DNA from 3 places in the Streptomyces sp. NPDC056883 genome. Region 3 is predicted to be linked to each of the others. Evidence: riboswitches for the same ligand, from Rfam matches in the RefSeq annotation. Region 3 holds a riboswitch; each other region holds the start of a gene.

The links. Region 3 has a riboswitch for cyclic di-AMP ahead of ACFRU2_RS37760 (transglycosylase family protein). Riboswitches for the same ligand answer to the same signal wherever they lie in the genome.
Region 1: another riboswitch for cyclic di-AMP. It lies ahead of ACFRU2_RS18075 (peptidoglycan DD-metalloendopeptidase family protein); the one in region 3 lies ahead of ACFRU2_RS37760 (transglycosylase family protein).
Region 2: another riboswitch for cyclic di-AMP. It lies ahead of ACFRU2_RS19445 (M23 family metallopeptidase); the one in region 3 lies ahead of ACFRU2_RS37760 (transglycosylase family protein).

The regions. Positions count from the first base shown of each region.
Region 1 is NZ_JBHUBS010000006.1:259,493-268,815, forward strand. It holds gene ACFRU2_RS18070 (winged helix DNA-binding domain-containing protein) at 1-708, opposite strand, end outside; gene ACFRU2_RS18075 (peptidoglycan DD-metalloendopeptidase family protein) at 775-1,767, opposite strand; cyclic di-AMP (ydaO/yuaA leader) riboswitch at 1,772-1,966, opposite strand; gene ACFRU2_RS18080 (tyrosine-protein phosphatase) at 2,290-3,111, shown strand; gene ACFRU2_RS18085 (aspartate aminotransferase family protein) at 3,151-4,533, opposite strand; gene hpnH (adenosyl-hopene transferase HpnH) at 4,530-5,564, opposite strand; gene ACFRU2_RS18095 (1-hydroxy-2-methyl-2-butenyl 4-diphosphate reductase) at 5,570-6,253, opposite strand; gene shc (squalene--hopene cyclase) at 6,253-8,247, opposite strand; gene ACFRU2_RS18105 (polyprenyl synthetase family protein) at 8,373-9,323, opposite strand, start outside.
Region 2 is NZ_JBHUBS010000007.1:128,756-138,078, reverse strand. It holds gene ACFRU2_RS19450 (GntR family transcriptional regulator) at 1-452, opposite strand, end outside; gene ACFRU2_RS19445 (M23 family metallopeptidase) at 659-1,465, opposite strand; cyclic di-AMP (ydaO/yuaA leader) riboswitch at 1,478-1,637, opposite strand; gene ACFRU2_RS19440 (M16 family metallopeptidase) at 1,865-3,232, opposite strand; gene ACFRU2_RS19435 (M16 family metallopeptidase) at 3,265-4,617, opposite strand; gene ACFRU2_RS19430 (DNA topoisomerase (ATP-hydrolyzing) subunit A) at 4,888-7,344, shown strand; gene ACFRU2_RS19425 (restriction endonuclease) at 7,452-9,323, shown strand, end outside.
Region 3 is NZ_JBHUBS010000025.1:18,857-28,179, forward strand. It holds gene ACFRU2_RS37730 (NAD(P)/FAD-dependent oxidoreductase) at 1-413, opposite strand, end outside; gene ACFRU2_RS37735 (MerR family transcriptional regulator) at 880-2,034, shown strand; gene ACFRU2_RS37740 (exopolyphosphatase) at 2,110-3,051, opposite strand; gene ACFRU2_RS37745 (DUF501 domain-containing protein) at 3,048-3,653, opposite strand; gene ACFRU2_RS37750 (septum formation initiator family protein) at 3,694-4,182, opposite strand; gene eno (phosphopyruvate hydratase) at 4,282-5,568, opposite strand; gene ACFRU2_RS37760 (transglycosylase family protein) at 5,901-6,608, opposite strand; cyclic di-AMP (ydaO/yuaA leader) riboswitch at 6,611-6,782, opposite strand; gene ACFRU2_RS37765 (transglycosylase family protein) at 7,059-8,189, opposite strand; gene ACFRU2_RS37770 (cytochrome P450) at 8,333-9,323, opposite strand, start outside.

The sequences.
Region 1 (9,323 bases), on a different contig from region 3:
GCGCAGCGCCTGGCGGATCCTGGCCCGCTGGACCAGGGAGAACTGCGCCACGTCCGCCACCGACGCCGGCCCGAACCCCTCCAGATAGCGCAGGACCAGCGCCCGCAAGGACTCCTCGGACGCCTCCGGGTCCGCCGGTACCGTGCGCGGCCGGCTCGGGGGCGCGACGTACGACGGACGTTCCCCGAACGACCACGGCGCGGCGGTGGGTGCGTGCAGCAGCGGCGCGTACTGGCGCAGCCCCCACCACGCTCCGGGCTGCGGCGCCGCCCCCAGCCGCTGTCCGAGCCAGGCCTCGCACTCGGCCGTCGTACGGGGCCGGTCGGCGAAGTCCAGCAGCTGCGGGACGAGCGCGTCGGCGTCCTCGGGCGTGAGCCCCGAGTCCGTGAAACGGGTCCCGAGCCGGGCGGCCCGTACGGACGGCTGGACGGCCTCCCGGAAGGGCGGGTAGTCCTCCGCGTGCACGGCGTGCAGGGTCAGCCGCATCAGCGTCGACTTGACGACCTCGCGCCCCGTGAAGGCGGCGTCGAGGTCGGCCGGGTCGAAACCGGCGAGTCGGTTCCACAGCGCGAGGTAGGGCGAGGCGGCGTGCTGCGCCTGCAGGGCGACCACCCGGCGGACCGCGTCACCGACGCCCATCGCCTCGCGCCGCAGCAGCAACTGCCGTGCGAGGGTGGAGCGGTTGAGCTCCCTTGCGCTGACCTTCATGCCACGACCGTCCCGTCCCCTGTCGGAACGGGCAGCCTAACCGGCACCTCCGACAACGCCCCGGATTCAGATGCTGACGCCCTTCGACCGGAGGTAGGCCAGCGGGTCGATGTCCGAGCCGTACGAGGGCCCGGTGCGGATCTCGAAGTGCAGGTGCGGGCCGGTCGAGTTGCCCGTGGAGCCGGAGAGGCCGATGCTCTGGCCGCCGGTGACGCTCTGGCCGGACGAGACGGACAGCTGGGAGAGGTGCGCGTACTGGCTGTACTTGCCGTCGGCGTGCCGGATGACGACCTCGTTGCCGTACGACCCGCTCCACCCGGCGGAGACCACGGTGCCGGCGCCGACCGCCTTGACGGTGGTGCCGCTGCTCGCGATGAAGTCGACCCCGGTGTGGTAGCCGCTGGACCACATGGAGCCGGCGGTCTTGTACGCGGTGGAGAAGCCGCCGCCGACCGGGGCGACGAAGCCGGTCGCGGTGGAGCCGGTCGAGGTGGAGCCGGTCTGCCGCTTGGCGGGCGCCTTGGGGGCGGGCGCCGCGGGCGCGGCGGCCTCATCGGAGGAATCCGATGAATCGCTGGAAATGGTGGAAGGAGCGGAGGAAGCGGAGGAAGCGGACTTCTTGGCCGGCTTCGGCGTTTCGGCCGCCGCGGCCGGAGCCGAGCCCTTCGCGCCGAGCGTGAGCCTGAGGCCCGGGTGGATCAGCGAGGGGTCCGTGCCGACGGCCTCGAGGTTGTCCGCGTAGAGCTGCTCCCAGCCACCGGTGAGGTGCTGACGCTCGGCGATCTTGGAGAGGTAGTCGCCCGGCACCACGGTGTAGACGGTCGGGGCGGCCTGCGCGGCGGCCGGCGCGGCCTGGAGCGCTGCCGGCACCTGCGCGGCCACCACCTGCGGGGCCTGGACCGGAGCGGCGGCGGGCGCCGCGGCCGGGACACCCGCGGCGTGGGCGCCGGTGGCGCCGAGCAGCGGAAGCGCGAGGGCCGCGCCACCGGTGCCCGCGGCGGCGAACCCGCGGGATATCGAGCGGGACTTGGGACGGCGGTGCTTACCCGTTCCGGACATGTCGAATTCCTCTCCGACGCCTGCGAGGTGAGCTGTCGGGTTCGGACTGGAGATGTCCGGCCGCCTCGTGCCGGTGAACAGCACATGTACGGCTTCACCCCGAGCTGTCCCGTTGTAAAGATCTCGACCGGAGATCCGGAACAGCGGCTTACCTGGTTCCCCCGCTCCTGCCACGCGCGTGAATAGTCGGGTGCGGTTTCCGGTCGGCGGCAGGATTAGGCGGTCCGTCCGGATCGATCGCGAACGTAATCGAGTACGACCGCACGGAACAAGTCATGAATTCACCAACAGAATCTTGAAGATGACGGGCCGCCGGAATTCCGGTCACCCTCCGTCCATTCCGCACCTTCAACAACCGCCCCCGCAAGGCAATTCGCCATTCGTGATCAGGCACTCACCGTCACCGTATGATCTGGCTCACGGGGGCGCGTCCGATCTCGCCTCTCGCTATGGCAAGTTGCCCGCAAGTAGCGTAATTCGGACACCGTCAACGACGACGAGACGACGACACGGAGGAGCCCGGTGACCCAGCCGATACCCCAGAGCCCCCACACCGATCCGGCGCCGCAGGAGCCGGCGCTGACCGGAGTGCGCAACTTCCGCGACGTGGGCGGGTTGCCGACCACGGACGGTCGACAGGTCAAGTCGGGACGACTGTTTCGAAGCGGACATCTGGCGCATGCCACCGAAAGCGACGCAGAGTTCCTCGGGTCGCTCGGACTGCACACCGTCTTCGACTTCCGCAACGGCGCCGATCACGCGCTGGAGGGTCCGGACGTGGAGCTGCCGGGGGTCCGCAACGTCAACATCCCGCTGTCGGATCCGGCCGACGGCAGCGAGTTCTGGAAGATGGTCCGGGGCGGGGAACTGGCGCAGCTCCGCGAGCTCCTGGGCGAGGGTAAGGCCGCCGCGCGGATGTCCCGTTCGTACCGGACGATGATCCGGACCCGTACCGCCGAGCACAGCCGGGTGGTGCACGCGCTCGCCGAGGACAGCGTCCCGGCCCTCATGCACTGCGCCGCCGGGAAGGACCGGGCCGGCCTGTCGATCGCCGTCACCCTGCTCGCGCTGGGCGTCGAGCGGGAGGCGATCGTCGCGGACTACCTGGAGTCGAACGCCCCGCACAACCGTTACCGGGTCCGCCGGGGCAGCGATGCGCCCGAGGCCCGCGCCCCCGAGGTGATGGAGCTGCTCGCCCCGCTCTTCGACGCCCGCGCCCCGTATCTGACCACGGCCTTCGACGCCATCGACGAGGAGTGGGGCGGCGTGGAGCGTTACCTCGCCGAGGGCCTCGGGCTCGCGCCCGAGACCCTCGGCAGGCTCCGCGACCGGCTGCTGGACTGACGCCCCACGAGGTGGGCCGCCGCCCGCCGGGCCGCCGGTTCAGCGGTTGGCGACGGCCTGCCTCACCAGCGTCCGGCCGAAGTCCCACATCAGCGCGCCGCCGCCGTGGGCCTCGTCCATGACCGCGCGGAAGGCGCCGACGAACCGGTCGACGTCCGCCTCGTCCACGATCAGCGGCGGGATCAGCTTGATCACTTCCAGGTGGTCGCCGGAGACCTGCGTGAGGATCCGGTGCTTCTGCAGCAGCGGCACCACGACCATCTGCGCGAACAGCCCCTTGCGCGCCGCCTGCAGCATGCTCCAGCGGCTCCGCAGGCCCAGCGAGGACGGCCGGCCGAACTCGATGCCGATCATCAGCCCGCGTCCCCGTACCTCGTGGAGCAGTTCGTACGTGTCCACGAGCGCGGCGAGCCGGCCGCGCAGCAGGTCGCCCATCGCGCGGGCGCGGGCCACCACCTGCTCGTCCTCCATGACGGACAGGACGGCGAGCCCGGCCGCCATCGCCTGCGCGTTGGAGCCGAAGCTGGCGGAGTGGACGAGCACCCGGTCCATGGAGGAGTAGACCTTCTTGAAGATCCAGTCCTTGCCCAGGGTCGCGCCGACGGGCACGTAGCCGCCGGAGAGGGCCTTGGCCACGCAGACCAGGTCCGGCTCGACCCCGGCCTCGTGCTGGTAGGCGTAGAAGTCGCCGGTCCGTCCGAGGCCGGTCTGCACCTCGTCCGCGATCAGCAGCGCCCCCCGCCGGTGCAGCGCCTCCTGCGCGGCGAGCAGGAATCCGGGCGGGGCGGCGAGCACCCCCTTGCCCTGGATCGGCTCCACGACGAGGGCCGCCACGTCCCCCTTCTTCAGCTCCCGCTCCAGCGCGGCCAGGTCCCCGAGCGCGATCCCGGTGTCCGGCAGCAGCGGCGCGAAGCCGTCGCGGAAGCCGGCCTCGCCGTTGACCGAGAGCGAGCCCGTCGTGAGCCCGTGGAAGGCGTGGTCGCAGTAGAGGATCCTGGGCCGCCCGGTGGCGTACCGGGCGAACTTCAGGGCGGTCTCCACCGCCTCCGTGCCGCTGTTGCCGAAGAAGACCCGGTCCAGGTGCGGACTGTGGGAGAGCAGCTTCTCGGCGAGCAGTCCGGGCAGCGGCTGGCAGTCGAAGCGGGTGAGGTCGGCGAGCTGGGCGTCCAGCACGTCGTGCAGGGCCTGCCTGACCACCGGGTGGTGGCGGCCCAGGCCCATCACCCCGAAGCCGGCCAGCATGTCCAGGTAGTCGTTGCCCTCGGCATCCCAGAAGTGGGCTCCCTCGGCCCGCACGTAGACCTTGTCGAAGCCGATGGTGTGCAGCATCCGCGGCAGCTGGTGGTTGAGGTGGCGGGCGTGCAGTTCGTACCGCTCGCCACCCCGCTCGGCCAGCAGGGCGCCGAGATCGAAGCCGGTCATGCCGACGCGTCCCGGTTCCCGCCCCCCACGGTCTCGCGGACCGCCCGCAGCGACTCCTTGAGCGAACCCATGGTGGCCAGGACGGCCGTGGGCTCGTACCCGCAGTGCGCCATGCAGTTCGCGCAGCGCGGGTCCTTCCCGCGGCCGTACTTGCTCCAGTCGGTCTCCTCGATCAGTTCCCGGTACGTGGGCACGTACCCGTCGCTCATCAGATAGCAGGGGCGCTGCCATCCGAAGAGCGAGTAATTCGGAATGGCCCAGGCGGTGCAGGGGAAATCGGCTTTGCCTTCCAGGAAGTCCAGGAAGAGCGGGGAGTGGTTGAGCCGCCAGCGCCGCCGGTTGCCTCCGGCGAAAGCCTTCTTGAAGAGCTCGCGGGTCTGTTCGACGCCGAGGAAGTGCTCCTGGTCGGGGGCCTTTTCGTAGGCGTAGGCCGGCGAGATCATCATCTCGTCCACCCGGAGATCGTCATTGAGGTAGTTGAGGACCTCGATGATGGTCTGCGGGGTGTCGGTGTTGAAGAACGTGGAGTTGGTCGTCACCCGGAATCCGCGGCGCTTCGCCTCCTTGATGGCCGCGACCGCCTCGTCGAAGACCCCTTCCTTCGCCACCGACTCGTCGTGGCGCTCGCGCAGTCCGTCGATGTGGACCGCGAAGGCGAAGTACGGGGAGGGCGTGAACTTCTCGATCTTCTTGCGGAGCAGCATGGCGTTGGTGCAGAGGAATACGTACTTCCGCTTGGCCACCAACTGGCGCACGATCTCGTCGATCTGCGGGTGCATCAAGGGCTCGCCGCCCGCGATGGACACCATGGGCGCGCCCGATTCCAGCACGGCGCCCACCGCCTGGGCCACGGGCATGCGCTGCTTGAGCACCCCGGCCGGGTGCTGGATCTTCCCGCACCCCTCGCAGGCCAGGTTGCAGGCGTAGAGCGGTTCCAGCTCGACGATCAGCGGGAACTTCTCACGCTTGCGGAGCTTCTGTTCGAGCAGGTACGTCCCGACCCTGATGGTCTGTCGCAGTGGCATGGCCATCTGGCTCACCTCCTGGGGAGCAGCAAAGAACGGTGCCATTCATAAAACGCGGGCAGTACGGCACGCAGTACGCGAAAGGCCGATATTCCCCCGCGAACGGTGCCGATGCGGACGAGCTCATGCTCCGGAGCGTCCACGATCACCCGGACGGCCGCAACCGGACGGTCCGCGCCCCCCGGGGCGCTGCCGTCCCGGGTCGCGGCCCAGAGGGTGGCGGCCGATTCCATGTCGACCCCGATGGCGCCGCCGGCGCGCAGCTGGGCGCGCTCCTGGCCCCGGACGACGTGGTCGGATCCGGTCAGTGCACCGAGGTGTACGGTCCGGCCGGGAACGGCCCGGGCCAGCGCCTCGGCGAGCAGGGCGGTACCCGCGCAGGCGACCGTGCCGCGCGGGTCCCGGGTCTCCTCGGCGACGATCAGATCGCCGGGGCTCATGCCGGGCAGCAGCCCGGCGCAGAATCCGGTGGCGAGCACGGCGGCGCCGTGCAGCTCCGGCTCGGCCAGCTTCCGGCCGACGGCGCGTTCGGCCGCGCGCGGGCCCATGCCGGTGCGCAGGACCTCGTACCGCTCGGGCGCGCCCCGCTCGCGGCCGCTGCGGTACGAGGTGCTGCGCAGGGCGGTCCGCTCGATGCGCAGGGCGCAGGCGATCAGCAGCGGCGGCGGGGCGGCCGCGGCGGGGCCGCCGGTCATCAGGCCTCCCCGGGCAGCGGGGCGGTGTGCGGGAGGGCGGCCGGATCCACGTACCGCCCGCCGGGGCCGAACGGTTCTCCGTAGAGATAGCGGCCGAGGGCGGTGAGCGGGAAGACCTGGCGGTACAGGTGGTAGTTGATGGAGAAGTCCCAGGGGAATCCGGTACCGGTGAAGTACGGCTCGTCCCAGGTGCCGTCGGGGCGCTGGGTGGAGACGAGGTGGCCGATCCCCCGCTGCACGGACGGCGCGTCGCGCTCCCCCGCCGACAGCAGGGCCATCAGCGCCCACGCCGTCTGCGAGGGGGTCGAGGCACCCTTCCCCGCCCAGGACGGGTCCTGGTAGGAGCGCTGGTCCTCGCCCCATCCCCCGTCCTCGTTCTGTACGGATTCCAGCCAGTCCACGGCCCGCCGGATCGCGGGGTGCGAGGGGGCGAAGCCCGCGGCGGTCAGCGCCGGTACCACCGACCCGGTGCCGTAGACGTAGTTGGTGCCCCAACGGCCGAACCAGCCGCCGTTCGGGTCCTGTTCGGCGAGGAGCCAGGCGATGCCGCGCCGGGTGCGCGCATCGCCCGCCCGGCCCTCGACGGCGAGCATTTCGACGACGTGGGCGGTGACGTCGGCCGAGGGCGGGTCGATGACCTCGCCGAAGTCGCAGAAGGGCAGCTTGTTGGGGTAGGGGCTGGTGTTGTCGGCGTCGAAGGCGCCCCAGGCGCCGTTCTTCGACTGCATGCCGAGGTTCCAGGACACGCCCCGGGCGATGGCACCTTCCACCCGTGCCGGGTCGGGGTGCTTGACGCGGCGCAGGGCGAGGACGACCTCGGCGGTGTCGTCGATGTCGGGGTAGTTGTCGTTGTGGAACTCGAACGCCCAGCCGCCCGGGGCCAGTCCGGGCCGGCGCACGGCCCAGTCCCCGCTGCGGACGACCTCCTCGCCGAGCATCCAGTCGGCGGCCTTGACCAGGGCGGGGTGGTCGGGGCGCAGGCCCGCGTCGGCCAGCGCGATGGCCGCCAGGCAGGTGTCCCACACCGGGGACTGGCAGGCTTCGATCATGCGGGCGCCGTCCGCCCGCCACACCGTGAACCGGTCGAGGGACTCCAGTCCGGCCCGCATCACCGGATGCCCGAGGTCGTATCCGAGCAGGTGCAGGGCGATGACGGAGTACACGGCGGGCGGCTGGATGCCGCCCCAGCAGCCGTCGTTCTCCTGCCGTTCCACGATCCAGCGGCCGGCGCTCGCCATGGCCGCCGCGCGCAGCCGGCGCGGGGCGAACCGGCGGTAGACGTGCAGGGCCTTGTCCATCCGCTGGAACGCGCCGTCCCAACTGGCCATCGACGCCAGCTTCCTGTCCGGGTACGGGGTCCGCGCGTCGGTGTGCAGCTCGTCCAGGGCGAAGGGGGCCGGGCGGACCGGCCGCAGGGCGGAGACCACGGTGAGGGGCACGATCGTCTGCCGGGCCCAGCAGCCGAAGTCATAGATGTTCAGCGGCACCCAGGGCGGCAGGAAGAGCAGTTCGGGCGGGAGTTCGGGCAGGTGGTCCCAGCTCCACCAGCCGAACAGCGCCAGCCAGATGCGGGTGAAGACGCGGGCTCCCGCGACTCCGCCGTGGGCCCGGATCCACGCCGAGGCGCGGGCCATGTGCGGGGCGCCCGGGTCGTCTCCGGCGAGGCGCAGGGCCACGTAGGCCTCGATGGTGGCGGACAGGTCGGAGGGGCCGCCGTGGAACGTGGCCCAGGTCCCGTCGTCCTGTTGCTCGCCGCGGATGAACAGGGCCGCGGCCCGGGTGGTGGCTTCGTCCCTGATGCCGAGGAACTGGCGCAGCAGCAGGTCCTCGGCGTCCATGGTGACGTTGGTCTCCAGGTCGCCCTTCCACCAGCCGGCCTCGTCCTGCCGCTCGAGCAGATCGCGGACGGCCCGCTCGATGGTCTCGCGGACGGTCCCGGTGTCGTCCGGGTCGGCGCCGCAGGCATGGGCGCCGCCGTCGGTCGTCGCAGTCATGGCTTCCCCTTTGCGTGCAGTGTCCTCTGCTGTCCTCCGCTGTACTGGGGGGCGCCGTCGGCCGGTACCGAGGTCAGGCAGTACCGGCCGGCGACTGGCGATTCATATGCGCGTACGGGTGGCGATCACCTCTTGCGCACGACGACGAAGTCGGCGAGCGCCACGAGCTGCTCGCGCACGCGCTGGTCCATGTCCACGTCGTCGAGGGCCTTGATGGCGATCTCGTACTGGCGGCGCGCCTCGTCGGCGGTCCACCGGCGGCCGCCGGCGGCCTCGATGAGCGCGGCGCGGGCCGCGAACTCCTCCTCCGAGAAGTTCTCGAAGTCGTTGCTCTTGGCGTCGGCGGCGAGCAGCTCGGTGAGTTCCTCGCTGGCCGGTCCGCCGGCGGCGAGGGCGGCGACGACGGGCAGCGACTTCTTGCGCTGGCGCAGGTCGCTCCAGGTCTGCTTGCCGGTGGACTCCGGGTCGCCCCAGATGCCGAGGAGGTCGTCGACGGCCTGGAAGGCCAGGCCGAGGTGGTAGCCGTACTCCTCCAGCTTGTCGGCCGTACGGTCGTCCGCGCCGCCGAGCACGGCGCCGATGGAGACCGCGCAGGCGAGCAGGGCACCGGTCTTGTTGCCCTCCATCTCCAGGCACTCTTCGACGGTGACGCTCTCGCGGTGCTCGTAGGAGATGTCCTGGGCCTGGCCGTCGATGAGCTTGCGGCTCGCGGTGGTCAGGCGGCGTGCCGCGCGGCCGGCCTCGACCGTGCCGAGCTCCAGCAGCACCTCGTTGGCCAGGGCGAACAGGGCGTCGCCGACCAGGATCGCGAGGGCGGGTCCGTGGACCTTCCACACCGTGTCGCGGTGGCGGCGCTGCTCGTCGCCGTCCATCAGGTCGTCGTGCAGCAGCGAGAAGTTGTGGACGAGTTCGACCGCGACGGCGCCGGGGATGCCGACCTCGGCGGCGGCGCCGGCGGCCTCCGCCGAGAGCAGGGCGAGGGCGGGGCGGACGGCTTTGCCGCCGTCGCCGTCCGCCGGGTTGCCGTAGGCGTCGATCCAGCCGAAGTGGTAGGCGGCGACGGTGTCCATGGGCGC
Region 2 (9,323 bases), on a different contig from region 3:
CGCATCTGGGTGAGCAGTGCGATGAGCCCGGGACTGCCCGAGGCCTGGGAGAGCGTCTCGTGGAACCAGCCGCCCAGGGACCGCAGGTCCTCTCCCTGCCCCCTCCTGGCCCGCTCCTGGCCCAGCCTGACCAGGCCGCGCAGCACCTTGAGGTGGGCCTCGCTGCGCCGCCGGGCCGCCCGGGCGGCCGCGAGGGGCTCCAGGAGCATCCGCAGCTCCAGGAGGTCGGCGGCCTCCTGTTCGGTCGGCTCGGCCACGCAGGCACCCGCGTGCCGGCGGGTGGTCACGAACCCCTCGGACTCCAGCGTGCGCAGCGCCTCGCGCACCGGGACGCGCGAGACCCCGTACCGGCGGGCCAGCACCTCCTCGGTCAGCCGGGCGCCGGGCCCGAACACCCCGGAGACGATGTCGTCGCGGATCGCTGTGCATACCGTGTGCGCGGGAATACGCAAGACCGGACCTCCGCCTTTTTCGTATGGCTGTGCGCGTTGCGACTCTATTGCAACACACGATAATTTCCGAGGACGGCCGGAAATACGAAACATTCACACATCGCGCAGCGCGAAGTACCCGGCACTGGACACTCGGCACGACGAAGGCCCCGGCTCTCAAAGAGCCGGGGCCTTCGCGGAAGACGTGTGCTGCGGAGCGCAGCGGGTCAGACGGTGACGCCGTGCGAGCGCAGGTACGTGACCGGGTTGATGTCCGTACCGTAGTCGGCGCCGGTGCGGGCCTCGAAGTGCAGGTGCGGGCCGCTGGAGTTGCCCGTGGAGCCCGACAGGCCGATCTTCTGGCCCGGGGTGACCTGCTGGCCGACGGAGACGCTCAGCGAGGACATGTGGCCGTACTGGGTGTACGTGCCGTCGGCGTGCTTGATGACGACGTTGTTGCCGTACGCGCCGCCGTAGCCAGCCTCGACCACGGTGCCGAGGCCCACGGCGTGCACCTCGGTGCCGGAGGCGGCGTGGAAGTCGATGCCGGTGTGGCTGCCGGAGGACCACATGCCGCCACCCGCGTGGTACTGGGTGCTGACGTAGGTGTCGTCGAGCGGGGAAACGAAGGTGTTGAGGCGCTTGCGCTCCTCTTCGCGGGCGGCGCGCTCGGCGGCCTCGCGCTCGGCCTTGGCCTGGGCTTCGGCCTGCGCCTTGGCCTCGGCGGCCCGCTGCTTGGCGTCGGCCTCGGCCTGCGCCTTGGCGGCGGCGGCCTCGGCGGCCCGCTGCTGGGACTGGGCCTGGGCCTCGACGTCACCGGCGAGCTCGTCGGCCACCACGATGGTGTTGAGGGTGCCGGTGTCCTCGATGGAGGGGCTGTGGTCCGCGGCGAACGCGGGACCGGCCAGGGAGCCGACGACACCAGTGGTGGCGAGGGCGGCTATGCCGGCGTAGCCGGCGGTCCTGCGGCTGAGACGACTCGAACCACGGTGCTTGCCGGAACCGGAACCGGCGGCACGACTGCCAAACGCCATGAAGGGGTTGATCCTTTCCTTCCCTCTCGCCTACCGGGTTAGCTGACGGGTTCGGAGCAGGAAGGTCTCCTACGGGCCCCCTCTTGCGAGGCGGTCCGATTCACCCCAGGGACACAAGTGGGTCCCCGGCTCCCCAGGCTCGCGCCTGACGGGGACTCGGCGATCGCTGCCCGGTGCCGCGGACGCGGCGGTTACAACTGACGGACAGCACGGCCGACGCTAGGCGGATCATCAGTCAATCGCCAAACAGACACGCCTTTTTGTTGCGTACGCCACACCACATACAAGCAACCACACCACTAAAGGCCAGATAAAGGACAAAAGGGACCCCGGCGGACAAGCCGCCGGAGCCCCTTGAATGGCGGGCCAGTTGACGGCCCGCCGGAGATCAACTGACGATCAGTTGGTGACCACGGTCACTTCGCCGATCCCGAGGGCCCGCACCGGCTCCTCGATCTGCGAGGCGTCGCCGACCAGGACCGTGACCAGACGGTCCACCGGGAAGGCGTTGACGACCGCCGAAGTGGCCTCCACCGTCCCGGTTTCGGCGAGCCGCGCGTACAACTGCGCCTGGTAGTCGTCCGGCAGCTCCTGCTCGACCTGGTCGGCGAGCGTGCCTGCGACGGAAGCGGCCGTCTCGAACTTCAGCGGGGCCACCCCCACCAAGTTCTGCACGGCCACGTCCCGTTCGGCGTCGGTCAGGCCGCCCTGCGCGAGGGTGCGCAGCACCGTCCAGAGGTCGTCCAGGGCCGGGCCGGTGTTGGGGGTGTCCACCGAGCCGCTGATGGCGAGCATCGAGGCGCCCTTGCCGTCGGCGGTGGAGCGCAGCACCTGGCCGAAGGCGCGCACGCCGTACGTGTACCCCTTCTCCTCGCGCAGCACCTTGTCCAGCCGGGAGGTGAGCGTGCCGCCGAGGCAGTACGTACCGAGCACCTGGGGCGCCCAGACCCGGTCGTGCCGGTCCGCGCCGATGCGGCCGATCAGCAGCTGCGTCTGGACCGCGCCGGGCCGGTCCACGATGACCACGCGGCCCGTGTCGTCGGCGGTGATCGGCGGGACCGGACGCGGGGCGGTGGTGTCACCGGTCCACGCGCCCAGGGTGTCGGCCAGGACGGCGTCCAGGTCGATGCCGGTCAGGTCGCCCACGACCACCGCGGTGGCGGTCGCGGGGCGCACGTGGGCCTCGTAGAAGGCCCGTACGGCCGCGGAGTCGATGCGGGCGACCGTCTCCTCGGTGCCCTGACGCGGGCGCGACATCCGCAGGGTGGCCGGGAAGAGCTCCTTGGAGAGCTGCTTGGCGGCGCGGCGCTGCGGGTTGGCGCTCTCGTGCGGGATCTCGTCGAGCCGGTTGCGCACCAGGCGGTCGACCTCGGCGTCGGCGAAGGCCGGCGTGCGCAGCGCCTCGGCGACCAGCCCCAGCGCCTTGTGCAGGCGGGACGCCGGGACCTCCAAGGAGACCCGCAGGCCCGGGTGGTCGGCGTGCGCGTCGAGGGTGGCGCCGCAGCGCTCCAGCTCGGCGGCGAACTCCTCGGCGGAGCGCTTGTCGGTGCCCTCGGACAGGGCGCGCACCATGATGGTGGCCACGCCGTCGAGGCCCTCGGGCTCCGCGTCGAGCGGGGCGGCGAGGTTGATCTCGACCGCGACCACCTGCTGGCCCGGGCGGTGGCAGCGCAGCAGGGTCAGGCCGTTGGCCAGGACCCCGCGCTCGGGGGCCGGGAAGGCCCACGGCTGCGGCTCGCCGGCCTCGGGGCGCGGGTGGAAGGTCATCGTGACGGCTGCGGTGTCGGCTGCGGTGTCGCTCACTGCTCCGCCCCTTCGTTCTCGTCGTTCTCTGCGTGCTCGTCGTGCTCGTCCGCGGCGATCGGCTCGTAGACGAGCACCGCCCGGTTGTCGGGGCGCAGTCGGGCAGCGGCCACGGCCTGCACTTCCTCGGCGGTGACGTCGAGGACGCGCTGGACGGCGGTCAGAGCGAGCTGCGGGTCGCCGAACAGCACCGCGAAGCGGCACAGTTCGTCGGCGCGGCCGGCCACCGTGCTCAGCCGGTCCAGCCATTCGCGCTCCAGCTGGGCCTGCGCGCGCTCCATCTCCTCGGCCGTCGGGCCCTCGGCGGCGAACCGCGCGAGCTCCTCGTCGACGGCCGCCTCGATGGCGGGCACCTCGACGCCGCTGGAGGTCTTGACGTCCAGCCAGCCCAGCGAGGGTGCGCCGGCGAGGCGCAGCATGCCGAAGCCGGCCGCGACGGCGCTCTGGTCGCGGCGCACCAGGCGGTTGTGGAGCCGGGAGGACTCGCCGCTGCCCAGGACGGTCAGCGCCACGTCGGCGGCGTCGCACTCGCGGGTGCCGTCGTGCGGGAGCCGGTAGGCCGCCATCAGCGCGCGGGCCGGAACCTCCTCGACGACCTCCTCGCGCAGTTGCTCGCCCATGATCTCGGGCAGCGAGCCGTCGCGCGGCGGCTGCTTGCCGTCGTGGCCGGGGATGGTGCCGAAGTACTTCTCGACCCAGGCGAGGGTCTTCTCGGGGTCGATGTCGCCGACGACCGAGAGCACCGCGTTGTTGGGCGCGTAGTACGTACGGAAGAACGCGCGCGCGTCCTCCAGGGACGCGGCGTCCAGATCGGCCATGGAACCGATCGGGGTGTGGTGGTACGGGTGGCCCTCCGGGTAGGCCAGCGCCGTCAGCTTCTCGAAGGCCGTGCCGTACGGGACGTTGTCGTACCGCTGGCGGCGCTCGTTCTTGACGACGTCGCGCTGGTTCTCCATGGACTCGTCGTCCAGGGCGGCCAGCAGCGAGCCCATCCGGTCCGCCTCCAGCCACAGCGCGAGCTCCAGCTGGTGGGTCGGCATCGTCTCGAAGTAGTTGGTCCGCTCGAAGCTGGTGGTCCCGTTGAGGGAGCCGCCGGCGCCCTGGACCAGTTCGAAGTGGCCGTTGCCGGAGACGTTCTTCGAGCCCTGGAACATCAGGTGCTCGAAGAGGTGAGCCAGGCCCGTACGTCCCTTGACTTCGTGGCGCGAGCCGACGTCGTACCAGAGGCAGACCGCGGCGACCGGGGTCAGGTGGTCCTCGGACAGCACCACGCGCAGGCCGTTGGCCAGCCGGTGCTCGGTCGCTGTGAGGCCGCCGGAGCCGGCGTGAGCTGTGGCCGTGTGACCCATGGGCATGTGGTCCCTTCGATCGCGATGCAGAGATTCCTGTCAGACCTGCCACTGTATGCAAGCGTGTCGGCCGGCGGAGAAGTTCCCGGCCCAGTCCTGGGTCGGAGTCGGCGTTGTCGGTGCCTCGGGCCACAATGGTCCGCGTCACCCCTGTCCGAAACCGGTCCGCACCCGTACCGGCACCGCCCCAGCACCGTCCCCGTCCCACCCCCCGCCCCACCCCGTGAGAGCTCAGCTCATCCCGATTCTTGGTTAAGGAGCCGCGCAGCGATGGCCCGCCGCAGCACGAAGACCCCGCCGCCGGAGGATTTCGAGGAGAAGATCCTCGACATCGACGTCGTCGACGAAATGCAGGGCTCCTTCCTCGAGTACGCGTACTCGGTGATCTACTCCCGTGCCCTTCCCGACGCCCGCGACGGCATGAAGCCGGTGCACCGGCGCATCGTCTACCAGATGAACGAGATGGGCCTGCGCCCCGACCGCGGCTACGTGAAGTGCGCCCGCGTCGTCGGCGAGGTCATGGGCAAGCTGCACCCGCACGGCGACGCGTCGATCTACGACGCCCTCGTGCGCATGGCGCAGCCCTTCTCCATGCGGCTCCCGCTGGTCGACGGCCACGGCAACTTCGGCTCGCTCGGCAACGACGACCCGCCGGCCGCGATGCGGTACACCGAGTCGAAGATGGCCGACGCCGCCTCGTTGATGACGGACGGGATCGACGAGAACACCGTCGACTTCGCCGCGAACTACGACGGCCAGGAGCGCGAACCGGTCGTCCTTCCCGCCGCGTACCCGAACCTGCTGGTCAACGGCGCGTCCGGGATCGCGGTGGGCATGGCCACCAACATGGCCCCGCACAACCTCGGCGAGGTCATCGCGGCCGCCCGCCACCTGATCCGCTACCCCGAGGCGGACCTGGACGCGCTGATGCGCTTCGTCCCGGGTCCCGACCTGCCCACGGGCGGCCGGATCGTCGGCCTCGCGGGCATCAAGGACGCCTACGAGAACGGCCGCGGCACCTTCAAGATCCGCGCCACGGTGGCCCTGGAGGACGTGACCCCGCGCCGCAAGGGGCTGGTCGTCACCGAACTGCCCTTCACGGTCGGTCCCGAGAAGGTCATCGCGAAGATCAAGGACCTGGTCGGCTCGAAGAAGCTCCAGGGCATCGCGGACGTCAAGGACCTCACGGACCGCTCGCACGGCCTGCGCCTGGTCATCGAGATCAAGAACGGCTTCCACCCCGAGGCCGTGCTGGAGCAGCTGTACAAGCTGACGCCGATGGAGGAGACCTTCGGCATCAACAACGTCGCGCTGGTCGACGGGCAGCCGCTGACGCTGGGCCTCAAGGAGCTGCTGGAGGTCTACCTCGACCACCGCTTCGAGGTCGTCCGCCGGCGCAGCGAGTTCCGCCGCGGCAAGCGGCGCGACCGGCTGCACCTCGTCGAGGGCCTGCTCGTGGCGCTGCTCGACATCGACGAGGTCATCCGGATCATCCGGGACAGCGACAACTCCGCGCAGGCCAAGGAGCGCCTGATGGAGCGCTTCTCGCTGAGCGAGATCCAGACCCAGTACATCCTGGACACCCCGCTGCGCCGGCTCACCCGCTTCGACCGGATCGAGCTGGAGTCCGAGCGCGACCGGCTGGCCGGCGAGATCGACGAGCTGACCGGGATCCTGGACTCCGACAGCGAGCTGCGCAAGCTGGTCTCGGCGGAACTGGCCGCGGTGTCGAAGAAGTTCGGCACGGAGCGCCGTACGGTGCTGCTGGAATCGGCGGGGACGCCGGTCGCGGCGGTCCCGCTGGAGGTCGAGGACACCCCGTGCCGGGTGCTGCTGTCCTCCACCGGCCTGCTCGCCCGCACGGCCAACGCGGACCCGCTTCCCGAGGAGGAGGGCGGCGCCCGCGCCAAGCACGACCTGATCGTCTCGCAGGTCGCGGCGACCGCGCGGGCCGACATCGGCGTGGTCACCTCGTACGGCCGGCTCCTGCGGCTGTCGGTCATCGACCTGCCGCAGCTGCCCGACACCCACGCCGCGCCGAACCTGGCGGGCGGGGCCCCGGTCTCGGAGTTCCTCTCCGGGCTGGAGGCGGACGAGCAGGTCATCTGCCTGACCTCGCTCGACGAGTCGGGGCAGGGCCTGGCGCTCGGCACCGAGCAGGGCGTGGTCAAGCGGGTCGTGCCGGACTATCCGGCCAACAAGGACGAGCTGGAGGTCATCACCCTCAAGGACGGTGACCGGATCATCGGGGCGGTCGAGCTGCGCACGGGCGAGGAGGACCTCGTCTTCATCACCGACGACGCCCAGCTGCTGCGCTACCCGGCGGGCCAGGTCCGTCCGCAGGGCCGCCCGGCGGGCGGTATGGCGGGCATCAAGCTCGCGGACGGCGCCAAGGTGATCCACTTCTCGGCGGTGGACCCGGCGCGCGAGGCCGTGGTGTTCACGGTGGCGGGCTCGCACGGGACGCTGGACGACTCGATGCAGTCCGGAAAGCTGACCCCGTTCGACCAGTACCCGCGCAAGGGCCGGGCCACCGGCGGAGTGCGCTGCCAGCGCTTCCTGAAGGGCGAGGACGTCCTGCTGCTGGCCTGGGCGGGCGGTTCCCCGGTCCGCGCGGCGGCGGCGAACGGCACTCCGGCCGCACTGCCCGCGGCCGACCCGCGCCGCGACGGCTCGGGCACGGCCCTGCCGGCGGTGGTCGCGGCGCTGGCGGGTACGGCGCTGTAGGAAGTTCCAGCCCATTCGGGTGGTACGTCCGAGGGACGTACCACCCGAATGGCGACTAGTGTTTTCCCTCTTGGCACTGTCGGGTGGGGCGGGGAGACACAGAACTGATGAGTCGTCGGTCGGGCGGATTGATCAGTGACTGGGCCGAGGCCCAGCGCCGGACGCAGCAGACGCAGCTGATCCAGCAGCGCGAGGCGGAACGCCGGCAGCGGGCGTACGAACGGGACGTGGCCCGGGGGCAGCGCGAACAGCAGGCCGCCTATAAACAGCACCGCGACGCCCAGGCCCGGCGGGCGACCGAGCAGCTCGACGCCCGGGTCGCGGCCCTGCAAGGGCTGTTGGCCGCGGGCTGCCGTGCCCCGGCGTTCCGGCTGGCCTCCCTGGTCAGGCCCGAGCGGCTCGACCCCTTCGATCCGGGGAACCTGGCGCACCCCGTGCCGCTGCCGCAGCTGCACCACTTCCAGCAGCAGAGCAGCGGCTGGACGCTGGGCTCGAACCGGCGGGCGCAGGCGGAGCGGGAGGCGCACGCCCGGTACACGCAGGCCTGGCAGGCGGCGCAGGCCGCGGAGGCGCAGCGGCAGCAGCAGCTGGCGGCGTACCGGCAGCAGTACGACCGCTGGGCAGCGGAGCAGCTCGCCGGGATCCGCGGGCACAACGGCGGGCTCACCGAGCTGGCCGGCGCGCTGCGCGCGGGCGACGCGGAGGCCGCGGTGGAGTACTTCTCGGCGGCCCTGTACGCCTCGGCCGGCTGGCCGGAGAACCTGCCCCGACAGGTGTCGGCGGCCTACGACCCGGCGCGCCGCCAGCTGGTACTGGACTGGGAACTGCCCGGCTACGAGGTGGTGCCGGAGGCCAAGTCGGTGCGGTACGTGCCGAGTACGGACCAGGACAAGGAGACGGCCCGCCCGGCCACGCAGCGGCGGGCGGTCTACCGGGACCTGCTGGCGCAGTGCGTGCTGCTGGTGGTCCGCGATCTGTACGCGGCCGACGAGTTCGACGCCCTGGACTCCGTCGTCGTCAACGGCTTCGTGGACGCTCACGATCCGGTGACGGGGCGGGAGGCGCAGCTCGTGCTCGCCTCGGTGTCGGCGCCCCGGTCGGCCTTCACCGGGCTGCGGCTGGAGCTGGTGAGCGCGGTGGACTGTCTGGTGGAGGGGCTGGGCGGGCAGTTGTCCGCACGGCCGGACCAGCCTGCCGCCGTGCGCCCGGAGCGTCGGCCCGGTGAGGTGGGCGGCGTCGTCCGTCACGGAGGTCACGCCGGCCGCGACGAGGACGAGCCGGACCTCTTCGCGATGGACCCGATCGCCTTCGAGAACCTGGTCGCCGAGCTGTTCCGGGCGATGGGCATGGAGGCGGTAACCACACAGCGCTCTGGCGACGGCGGGGTGGACATCGAGGCGAACGACCCGTCCCCGATCACGGGCGGGCGGATCGTGGTGCAGGTCAAGCGCTACCGCAACACCGTGTCGCCGACGGCCGTCCGGGATCTTTACGGCACGGTGCAGGACAAGGGGGCGAACAAGGGGGTGCTGGTCACCACCGCGACCTTCGGACCCACGTCGTACACCTTCGCCGACGGCAAGCCGCTGGAGCTGGTTCACGGCGCCGCCCTCGTGGAGCTGCTGCACCGGCACGGACTGCGCGGCCGCCTCGGCCCGGGCGCGGCGCCCTCGGTCCCGGCCCAGCGGACGGCCGAGCCCGAACCCGCCGCGGACCACAACGTGCTCGGCATGTCCTGGGCGGGGTCGGTCGCGCTGGACGTGTGCGCGCTGGTCTGCGAAGGCAACCGGGTGCTGAGCGAGGACCACTTCGTGTTCTTCAACAACCCGAACACCCCGGACGGTTCGGTACGGACCCATGCGCACGCGGCACCGGACAAGGCGGCGCTGCTGGTCGCCTTCGACGCGTTGCCGCAGCGGTCCGACCGGCTGGTCCTCGTCGCCGCGATCGACCCCGAGGCCGATCCGCACGCCGATCTG
Region 3 (9,323 bases):
CCCTCTTCCACGCCCTTCATGCCGATGCCCTGTTCGGCGAGGCCGGGGATCGGGAAGGTGCGGGAGATGGCGCCGAGCGCGATCACCAGGTAGTCGAAGGGCAGCTCGTACGCCTCGCCGACCAGCGGCGTGACGACGGCGACCTTGCGGTCCTGGTCGATGTTCGTGACACGGCCGGTGAGGACCTCAGCCTTCGGAAGCACGCGTCGCAGAGGTACGACGACGTGCCGAGGCGAGATGCTGCCTGCGGCCACTTCGGGGAGGAAGGGCTGGTAGGTCATGTACGAGCGCGGGTCGACGACCGTGACGGTCGCCTCGCCGTAACGCATCTTCTTCATGATGCGCTTGGCTGCGTACAGGCCTACGTACCCACCTCCTACAACGAGGATCCTGGGACGCTCCGTGGTGCTCATGGAACGAGTATCCAGCACCCTCAGGGGTGACGCTCGTGAGCCCCTTCACAAGGACCTCGGGCCCCTCTGCTACACTCCGCCGCCCACGTGATCGAGGTCATGGCGCGGAGCGGGAACCAGGGTGTAACGGGAGTCGTTGAACACCAGTCCTGAACTGGCCTCCAAGCCCTTAACCGGAGTAGACCACCGCCTTCGTGGATACCTACCGCCAGAGGTGCGCGAGGTCCGGCAATCGCACGAACGCGAGCAAAAAGAAGGCCCCGGAGGCTCCGGACTCGCCCAAAAGGCTCCTCCAGACCCCTCATAGGCATCTTTTCCTTGTGAAGAACTTCACGAAGTTCATGTGGACGACGGGACCTAAGGCCCCCGAACGACCCTCCGAGAGCCCCGTGGACCCCTACTGTCGACCCCTGCTGTTGACCCTCGACCTGGTCGAGGGACCAGTGTGCGGGGCGTGGAGAACGAGATGCGCAGTATCGGCGAGACCGCCGGCGACAGCGGCCTGAGCGTGAGTGCCCTGCGGTTCTACGACGGGGCCGGCGTGCTGGTGCCCGTCCTGGTCGACCCGGCGAGCGGGTACCGCTGGTACGGGCCCGAGCAGGTCGAGGAGGCCCGGCTGCTGGCCCGGCTCCGGCGGACCGGGATGCCCCTGGCGGACATCCGGCTCGTCCTGGCCGGCTGGGCCGGCCAGGACACCGATCTGGTGCGCGGCCTGCTCCGGGCGCACCTGCACCGGCTCGAACGGGGCCTGTCCGATGCACGCAGCGAGCTCTCCGCGGTCCGCGCACTACTCGAACGCAGGGAGAACCCCATGATCACGTCCATCGGCGCGTCCAACGGCGCGTCCGCGAGCACGCCCCGCGCCACCACCCCGACGGCCCGGCTCACCGTGTCCGGACCCGAGCTGGCCGCCGCCCTGGACGCGGTCCGGTTCGCCGTCTCCGCCGACCCCGAGCTGCCGGTCCTCGGCGGCATCCTGTTCGACATCGAGGGCGGGGCGCTGCGCGTGGTGGCCACCGACCGGTACCGCCTGGCCGTCGCGCGCGCCGGGGCCACCGGACACACCGGCCCCCGCCTGCAGCTCCTCGTACCCGCCCCGCTCGCGGACGCGATGCGGGCGCTGCTGAGCGAGGACGCACCGGTCCTGCTCACCGTGGACGGCGACCGCGTGGCCCTGGAGACGGAGACGGCGGACCGCCAGGCGGCCGGCCGCTGCCTGGGCCACGAGTTCCCCGACTACCGCCGCCTCGTCAGCCTGCCCGCGGGGCGCCGGGTCCTCGTCGACGTGCCGGCCTTGCGCGAGGCCCTGGAAACGGGTCCCGTCCGCCCGGCCGAACGCGAGCAGGACGGCGCGACCGGCGACGTCAGCGTGCTCAAGGTGACCGGCGCGGACGAGGTGTCGCAGGCGTCTCAGGCGTCGCAGGTGTCCCTCTGCGGCGACGAGGACGACGACCCGGCCAACGTCGGCCTGAACCGCGCGTTCCTGCTGGACGCCCTCGCCGCCGGGAACCGCGACCGGCTGGTCCTGGAGCTCGGCGCCCCCAAGGCCCCCGTGGTGGTCCGCCGCCCCGACGACGAGGAGACCTTCTCGCTCCTGATGCCGGTCCGGCTGGACGCGTAGGAGCCCGCGCACAGGACGGTGCCCCCGGCGGGATGGATCCGCCGGGGGCACCGTGCCGTGCGTGCGCGTGGGCCGTCAGGCGATGGACCAGGCGATTCCGTCGAGGATGTCGTGCTCCGAGACCACGACCTCCGAGGCGCCGACCCGCTCCATGATCGCCAGCAGGACCAGGGCGCCCGCGCCGATCACGTCGACCCGTCCCGGGTGCATCACCGGGATGGCCGCGCGCTCGGCGTGCGTCAGCGTCAGCATCCGCTCGCTGACCTCGCGGACCGTCTCGTACGGGATCCGGGAGTGGTGGATCCGCGACGAGTCGTACGCCTCCAGGCCCAGCGCGATCGCTGCGACCGTGGTCACCGACCCGGCCAGGCCCACCAGGGTGCGCGCCTCGGCCAGCGGAACCGTCTCGGAGGCCAGGTCCAGCCCGGCCTCGATGTCGGCCCGTATCGCGGCGATCTGCTCCGCGGTCGGCGGGTCGGTGACGACCCCGTCCACCGTCAGGTGGCGCTCGGTCATCCGGACACAGCCCACGTCGACGGAGCGGGCCGCCCGGACGTGTTCGGTGCCGACCACGAACTCCGTGGAGCCGCCGCCGATGTCCACCACCAGGAAGGGCCGCTCCAGGTCGGTGCGGCCGGTCAGCTCGCCGGTGGCACCGGTGAAGGAGAACTCGGCCTCCTGGTCCCCGCTGATCACCTCGGGCTCGACGCCCAGGATGTCCAGGACCCCCCGGACGAAGTCGTCGCGGTTCTCGGCGTCCCGGGAGGCCGAGGTCGCCACGAAGCGCACCCGCTCGGCGCCGAGCTCCTTGATGACCGCCGCGTACTCGCGGCAGGCCGCGAAGGTGCGCTCGAGCGCCTCCGGAGCCAGCCGGCCGGTCTTGTCGACGCCCTGGCCGAGCCGGACGACGATCATCCGGCGGTCCAGCTCGATCAGCTCGCCGGTGGCGGGGTCGAGGTCGGCGACGAGGAGCCGGATGGAGTTCGTACCGCAGTCGACGGCCGCGACGCGGGTCACGCGCCCGCCTCCGCCGCGGCGTCCCCTTCGGCCTTCTTCTCTTCGGCCTTCGTCTCCTCGGCCTTCGTCGCCTCGGCCTTCTTCTCCCCGCACGGGGTGACGCAGGCGCCCTTGGCCCACCACTCGGGCAGCATCGCCAGGGCCTCGTCGCCGAACGGGTTCACGCCCGGGCCCGCGGCCAGGGAGTGGCCGACCAGCACGTGCAGGCACTTCACCCGGTCCGGCATGCCGCCGGCGCTCGGGAAGCCCTGGAGCACCTCGATGGCGTCGCGGCGGGTGATGTAGTCCTCGTGCGCGGCCCGGTAGGCGGCGGCCAGCTCCGGGTCCACGGCGAGGCGGGCCTGCATCTCCTTCATCACGCCGTTGGCCTCCAGCGTGCCGATCGCACCGGCGGCCCGCGGGCAGGTCAAGTAGTACAGCGTCGGGAAGGGGGTGCCGTCGGGGAGCCGCGGGGCGGTCTCCACCACGTCCGGCTGCCCGCAGGGGCAGCGGTGCGCGATGGCGCGGAGCCCGCGCGGGGGGCGGCCGAGCTGCTGTTCGAACGCCTCGATGTCGGCGGCGGTCGGCTCGGTCCGGTCGGTCTGGGGCGGGGGCGTCTGCATGCCTGGAGGAAGTCTTTTCGTTCTCGTGGATGGGTGGGACTCAGTCGCCCGGGCGGTCGGCCTTGTCGACGCCGTCCCAGACGTTGGAGTACCAGGGCCGGTCGGTGGCGGCCTGTCCGCTGCGGCGCTGCTCTCCCGCGGCGGCTCCGGGGTCGGTCATGATGTAGCTGATCTCCCCCGGCCGGACGAAGTGCAGGTGCTTGCGCGCCTGCTGCTCGGCGTACGCGTTGTCCTGCCAGCGGGCCTTCTCGTCGCGCAGCCGTTCCAGCCGGTCCCGTGCGGAGACGGCGTCCTTCTGCTGCTTCGCGATCTCCGAGCGCTGGGAGACGTACTGGCGCATCGGATACGCGAGCGCGACGACCAGGGTACAGAGGACGAGGACGAGCAGGGCGGCCCGGCCGGTGAGCCGGCTGCGGCGGACCTGCCGGCGGGACTGCGAGCGGTACACGTGCGCCGCGGTCCGCTCACCGAGCTGCTTGAGCCTGGTCGCGGTCGAGAACGTGGCGAACCGGTCCCGGTTCCCGGCCATTGATCCGCCTCCCCTATATGCACACGACGCACTACGTCCCCGCACACGGTACGGGACCGAGTGCGGGGACGTAGGGAGGCTTGCGCCCTAAAGGACTGATCAGCCCTTGAAGCGCGGGAACGCGCTGCGGCCCGCGTACACCGCGGCGTCGTCGAGGATCTCCTCGATGCGCAGCAGCTGGTTGTACTTGGCGACGCGGTCCGAGCGGGCCGGGGCGCCGGTCTTGATCTGGCCGCAGTTCACGGCGACCGCGAGGTCGGCGATGGTGACGTCCTCGGTCTCACCGGAACGGTGCGACATCATGCACTTGAAGCCGTTGCGCTGGGCCATCTCGACGGCGTCCAGGGTCTCGGTCAGCGAACCGATCTGGTTCACCTTGACGAGCAGGGCGTTCGCCGAGCCCTCTTCGATGCCGCGGGCGAGACGCTCGGGGTTGGTGACGAAGAGGTCGTCGCCGACGATCTGGACCTTGGAGCCCAGACGGTCGGTGAGGGTCTTCCAGCCCTCCCAGTCGTCCTCGAACAGCGGGTCCTCGATGGAGACCAGCGGGTACGCCTCGACGAGCTCGGCGTAGTAGTCGGTCATCTCGGCGGCCGAGCGGGACTTGCCCTCGAACTCGTAGTTGCCGTCCTTGTAGAACTCGGACGCGGCGACGTCGAGCGCGAGCGCGATCTGGGTGCCCGGGACGTAGCCGGCCTGCTTGATGGCCTCGACGATGAGGTCGAGCGCGGCGCGGTTCGACTCGAGGTTCGGCGCGAAGCCGCCCTCGTCGCCCAGACCGGTGGAGAGGCCCTTGGTGTGCAGGACCTTCTTGAGGGTGTGGTAGACCTCGGCACCCCAGCGAAGGGCCTCGGAGAAGGACTCCGCGCCGATCGGGGCGATCATGAACTCCTGGATGTCGACGTTGGAGTCGGCGTGCGACCCACCGTTCAGGATGTTCATCATCGGAACGGGCAGCAGGTGCGCGTTCGGACCGCCGAGGTAGCGGAAGAGCGGGAGGTCGGAGGCCTCGGACGCGGCGTGCGCGACGGCGAGGGAGACACCGAGGATGGCGTTGGCGCCGAGGGAACCCTTGTTCTCGGTGGCGTCCAGGTCGATCATCGCCTGGTCGATCAGGCGCTGCTCGGTGGCGTCGTAGCCGACGAGCTCCGGGCCGAGCTGCTCGATGACGGCGAGGACCGCCTTCTCGACGCCCTTGCCCATGTAGCGGTTGGGGTCACCGTCGCGGAGCTCTACGGCTTCGAACGCTCCGGTGGAGGCGCCGGACGGGACTGCAGCACGGCCGGTGCTGCCATCGTCGAGGCCCACCTCGACCTCGACCGTGGGGTTGCCTCGGGAGTCCAGGATTTCCCGGGCTACGACGACGTCGATGGACGGCACGAGCATCTCCTTCTGGGATGTGACGCTGGGTGTGCGGTGGCATGTCAGGCCGTGGGATGGCCTTGCCGCTTAGAGCCTAACCGCCTCCGGGCACTCGGCCAGCCGACCGCCCGGGTCCTGGGACGAAAAAGGGCCTGAATGCCCCTCTTACAGGACATAGGGCCCTTGATCATCAGTGATTCGGAGGGTCCGTCAGGCCGGAAGCACCCGCACACAGCACCGCCCGGCGCGAAGGGGGTTGCGCGCCGGGCGGTGGATTTGCGTGGTGGAACTACGCGCCGGAACTACTGCGCGTCGCGAAAACGGCCGCGGCCGTTCTCAGAGCTTTCGACCGGGATTCAGCCGAGGTTCAGCTTCTGACCCGGGTAGATCAGGTCGGCGTCCGAGACGATGTCCTTGTTCAGCTCGAAGAGCTTCTCCCAGCCGCCGGACACCTTGTTCGCGTCGGCGATCGCACCCAGCGTGTCGCCGGACTTGACCTCGTAGGAGCCGTTGCCCGTCTTGGGGGCCTCGATCTTCGGCGCGGCAGCGGCGGCCGGACGCTCGGAGCGGGTGGTCGGAGCCTCGACGCGCTTGGACTCCTTCTTCGGCTCGGCCTTCTTCTCCTGCTTCGGCGCCGGCTTCGGCTGGGTCTTCGGCTTGGAGGGGGTCTCCGCCGAGCCACCGTTGTAGGAGGAGTTCGACAGGCCCACGCCACAGGACGGCCAGGCGCCCTTGCCCTGGCCCTTGAGGACCTTCTCGGCGATGGCTATCTGCTGCGACTTGGAGGCCTGGTTGGCCTGCGCGGCGTACGCCTTGCCGCCGTACGCGGCCCACGTGGAGGACGAGAACTGCAGGCCGCCGTAGTAGCCGTTGCCCGTGTTGATGGACCAGTTGCCACCGGACTCGCACGCGGCGACGCGGTCCCATTCACCGGCGGTCGCGGCGGAAGCGGTGCCCGCGGCCATCAGCGGCGCGGCCACGGCGACACCGGCGACACCGGCGAGCGTGACGATGCGGACGGCCTTGGAGCCGCGACGGTGCTTGCCCTTGCCCGAAAGCAGCATGGAGTTCTCCTCACCGACGCCTACGAGGTGAGCTGTCGGGTTCGGGCGAGTGAGTGCCCGGCCGAGCGACCTAGCGCTTGGCTTAACCCCTAGCCGGTTCCGTGACCGTCTCTCAACGGCCGGTTCCGGCGCCTACCTTGGTTCCCCCGCTCCTGCCTTCGGCGCTTTACGCGACGAGTGTTCCCTTCGTCCGCCGGCAGGATTCGGCGATGCGGTCGAAGGAGCCCGCGGTGGCGAGCGATTCAGAAGGTAGACAGGTCTCCCCCCGATGTTCAACGAGGGACATCGGGGGGAAACGGTGCCTACTTGCGCTCTCCGGAAGGACGTTTGCGCAGGTGAGGGCGGGGTTTGCGGAACCGTCCGGGCCGGACACGCCAGTTGACCTGAAGAGACACATGTCTCACTTACAGAAAACGGACAATCAGCTGGTTCCGGACGCCTTAAGTGCCCCTATTGATGCGTTAGATCCAGGTTCTGACCGGGCTTGATCAGGTCTGCATCTCCGCCGATGACCTGCTCGTTGGCCTCGTAGAGACCCTTCCAGCCGCCCTTCACTCCGTTGGCGTCCGCGATCGCGATGAGGCTGTCGCCTTCCTTCACGGTGTACGTCGGGTCCGACGCGGCATCAGGTGTGGCGGGCGTCTCGACCGCGGCCTGGCCGCGGTGCTTGCCGCTGCCCTCGGTCGCACCGGGGGTCGCCGGAGCGCTCGGGGAAGCGGAATCGCCGGGTGCGGCCGGAGCCGTCGGGGCCGCGGGATCAACCGGGTTGGCCGGAATGACCGGGTTCGCCGAATTGCCGGGGCTCACTGGATTGCCCGGGTTTATCGGGTTCGTGGCGTCCCCCGGACCCGACGGGGTCACGGGAGCCGTCGGGTCCACCGGCACGGTCGGGTCCACGGACGGCGGTGCCGGAGTCGTGGGGTCCACCGGGGTGATGGGGCCCACCGGGGCAGTGGGGTCCAGGGGGTTCGTGGGGGCCGTCGGGTCGCCCGGGAGGCCGGGAGGCGGCGTCTGGAGGTCCGGCGCGGGCATGACGGGCAGTTCGCCGGGCACGCCGATCGGATAGTCGGGCAGCGGCGTCTCCGACGGGGCCGCCGGAGACGGGCTGTTCGGCGTCGGCGCACCGAAGTCCGTGGACGGCTTGCCCGAGCCGGTGTGGGGCACGGAGTCGTCCGGGCGGGACGGGGCGGGGGCGGCGGATCCGGAACCGCTGGGCAGACCCGGGTCGACCACGGCGGCGGGCGCGTCCTGCGTCAGACCGGCCGGCACGCCGCACAGCGGCCATGCCTGGGGGCCCTGGGAAGCCAGGACCCGTTCGGCCACGGCGATCTGCTGGGAGCGGCTGGCGAGGTCGGCGCGCTCGGCGAAGTCGAGCCCGCCCGCGTTCTTCCACTGCTCCTGGCTGAACTGCAGCCCGCCGTAGGTGCCGCCGCCGAAGTTGGCACTCCACGTGCCACCGCTCTCGCACTCGGCGACCTTGTCCCATGTGGAGGTCTCCGCGGCGCTCGCGCCGGTGGCCGCGAGCAGCGGCAGGGCGAGTGCGGTGCCGGTGACTCCGGCGGTGACGACAAGTGCGGGCACTTGTCGGGGGCGTCTGTGGCGGCCGTTCCCGGAACGCATGAGGCTGCACCTTTCGCATAACGGCGGGGTAACGGCAGAACCTAGCGGCCTTCGAACGCCTGTCACAAGTTTGGGCAGCCAACTGACTTCAGGTCAGGCCGGTTTCAGGTGTTTTGGGCGATGGATTCGGCCGAGAAGCGGACCGGCAGCGTCCGCAGCCCCCGCATGATGAGCCCACCACGCCAGCGCAGCTCCCCGGGGTCCACGGCCAGCTCCAGATCGGGAAGCCGCGTCAGCAGGGTCGCGAGCGCGGTCTGCCCTTCGAGCCGGGCGAGCGGGGCGCCCAGGCAGTAGTGGATGCCGTGCCCGTATCCGAGGTGCTGGTTGTCGGTCCGGGAGAGGTCCAGGGTGTCCGGCTCGTCGAACCGTTCGGGGTCCCGGTCGGCAGCCGCCAGGACCACCAGCACCGGATCCCCGGCCGCGATGTCCTGGCCGCCGAGGGCGAAGGGTTCGGTGGCGAACCGCCAGGTGGCCAGCTCCACGGGGCCGTCGTAGCGCAGCAGCTCCTCCACGCCGGTGGCCAGCAGCCCGCTCTCGCCGGCGGCGAGGGAGAGCTGGAGGCGTTCGCGCTGCTCCGGGTTCATGAAGAGGGAGTGGATCCCGTTGCCGATGAGGTTGACCGTGGTTTCGAACCCCGCGAACAAGAGGATGAAGGCCATCGCGGTGGCCTCGGCCTCCGTCAGGTGGTCACCGTGGTCGCTGGCCCGGATCAGATCGGAGATCAGGTCGTCGCCGAGGTCGTCGCGCTTGCGGTGGATGAGCTCCCCGAGATAGGTGCGCATCTGCTTCACCGACCGGGCCACCCCGCCGCGCGGCCCGCCGCCGTGCCGGATCATCATGCCCGCCCAGTCGCGGAAGTCGTCCTGGTCCTCTCGCGGTACACCGAGCATCTCGCAGATGGCGTAGATGGGGAGCGGGAAGGCGAACTCGTGGATGAGGTCGGCCTCCCCCTTCTCACAGAACTGGTCGATGAGGTGGTCGGTCAGTTCCTGCACCCTCGGAGTGAACTCGGCGACCCTGCGCGGGGTGAACGCCTTCGACACCAGCCGGCGCAGCCGGGTGTGGTCCGGCGGGTCGATGTTGAGGAGGTGGGTC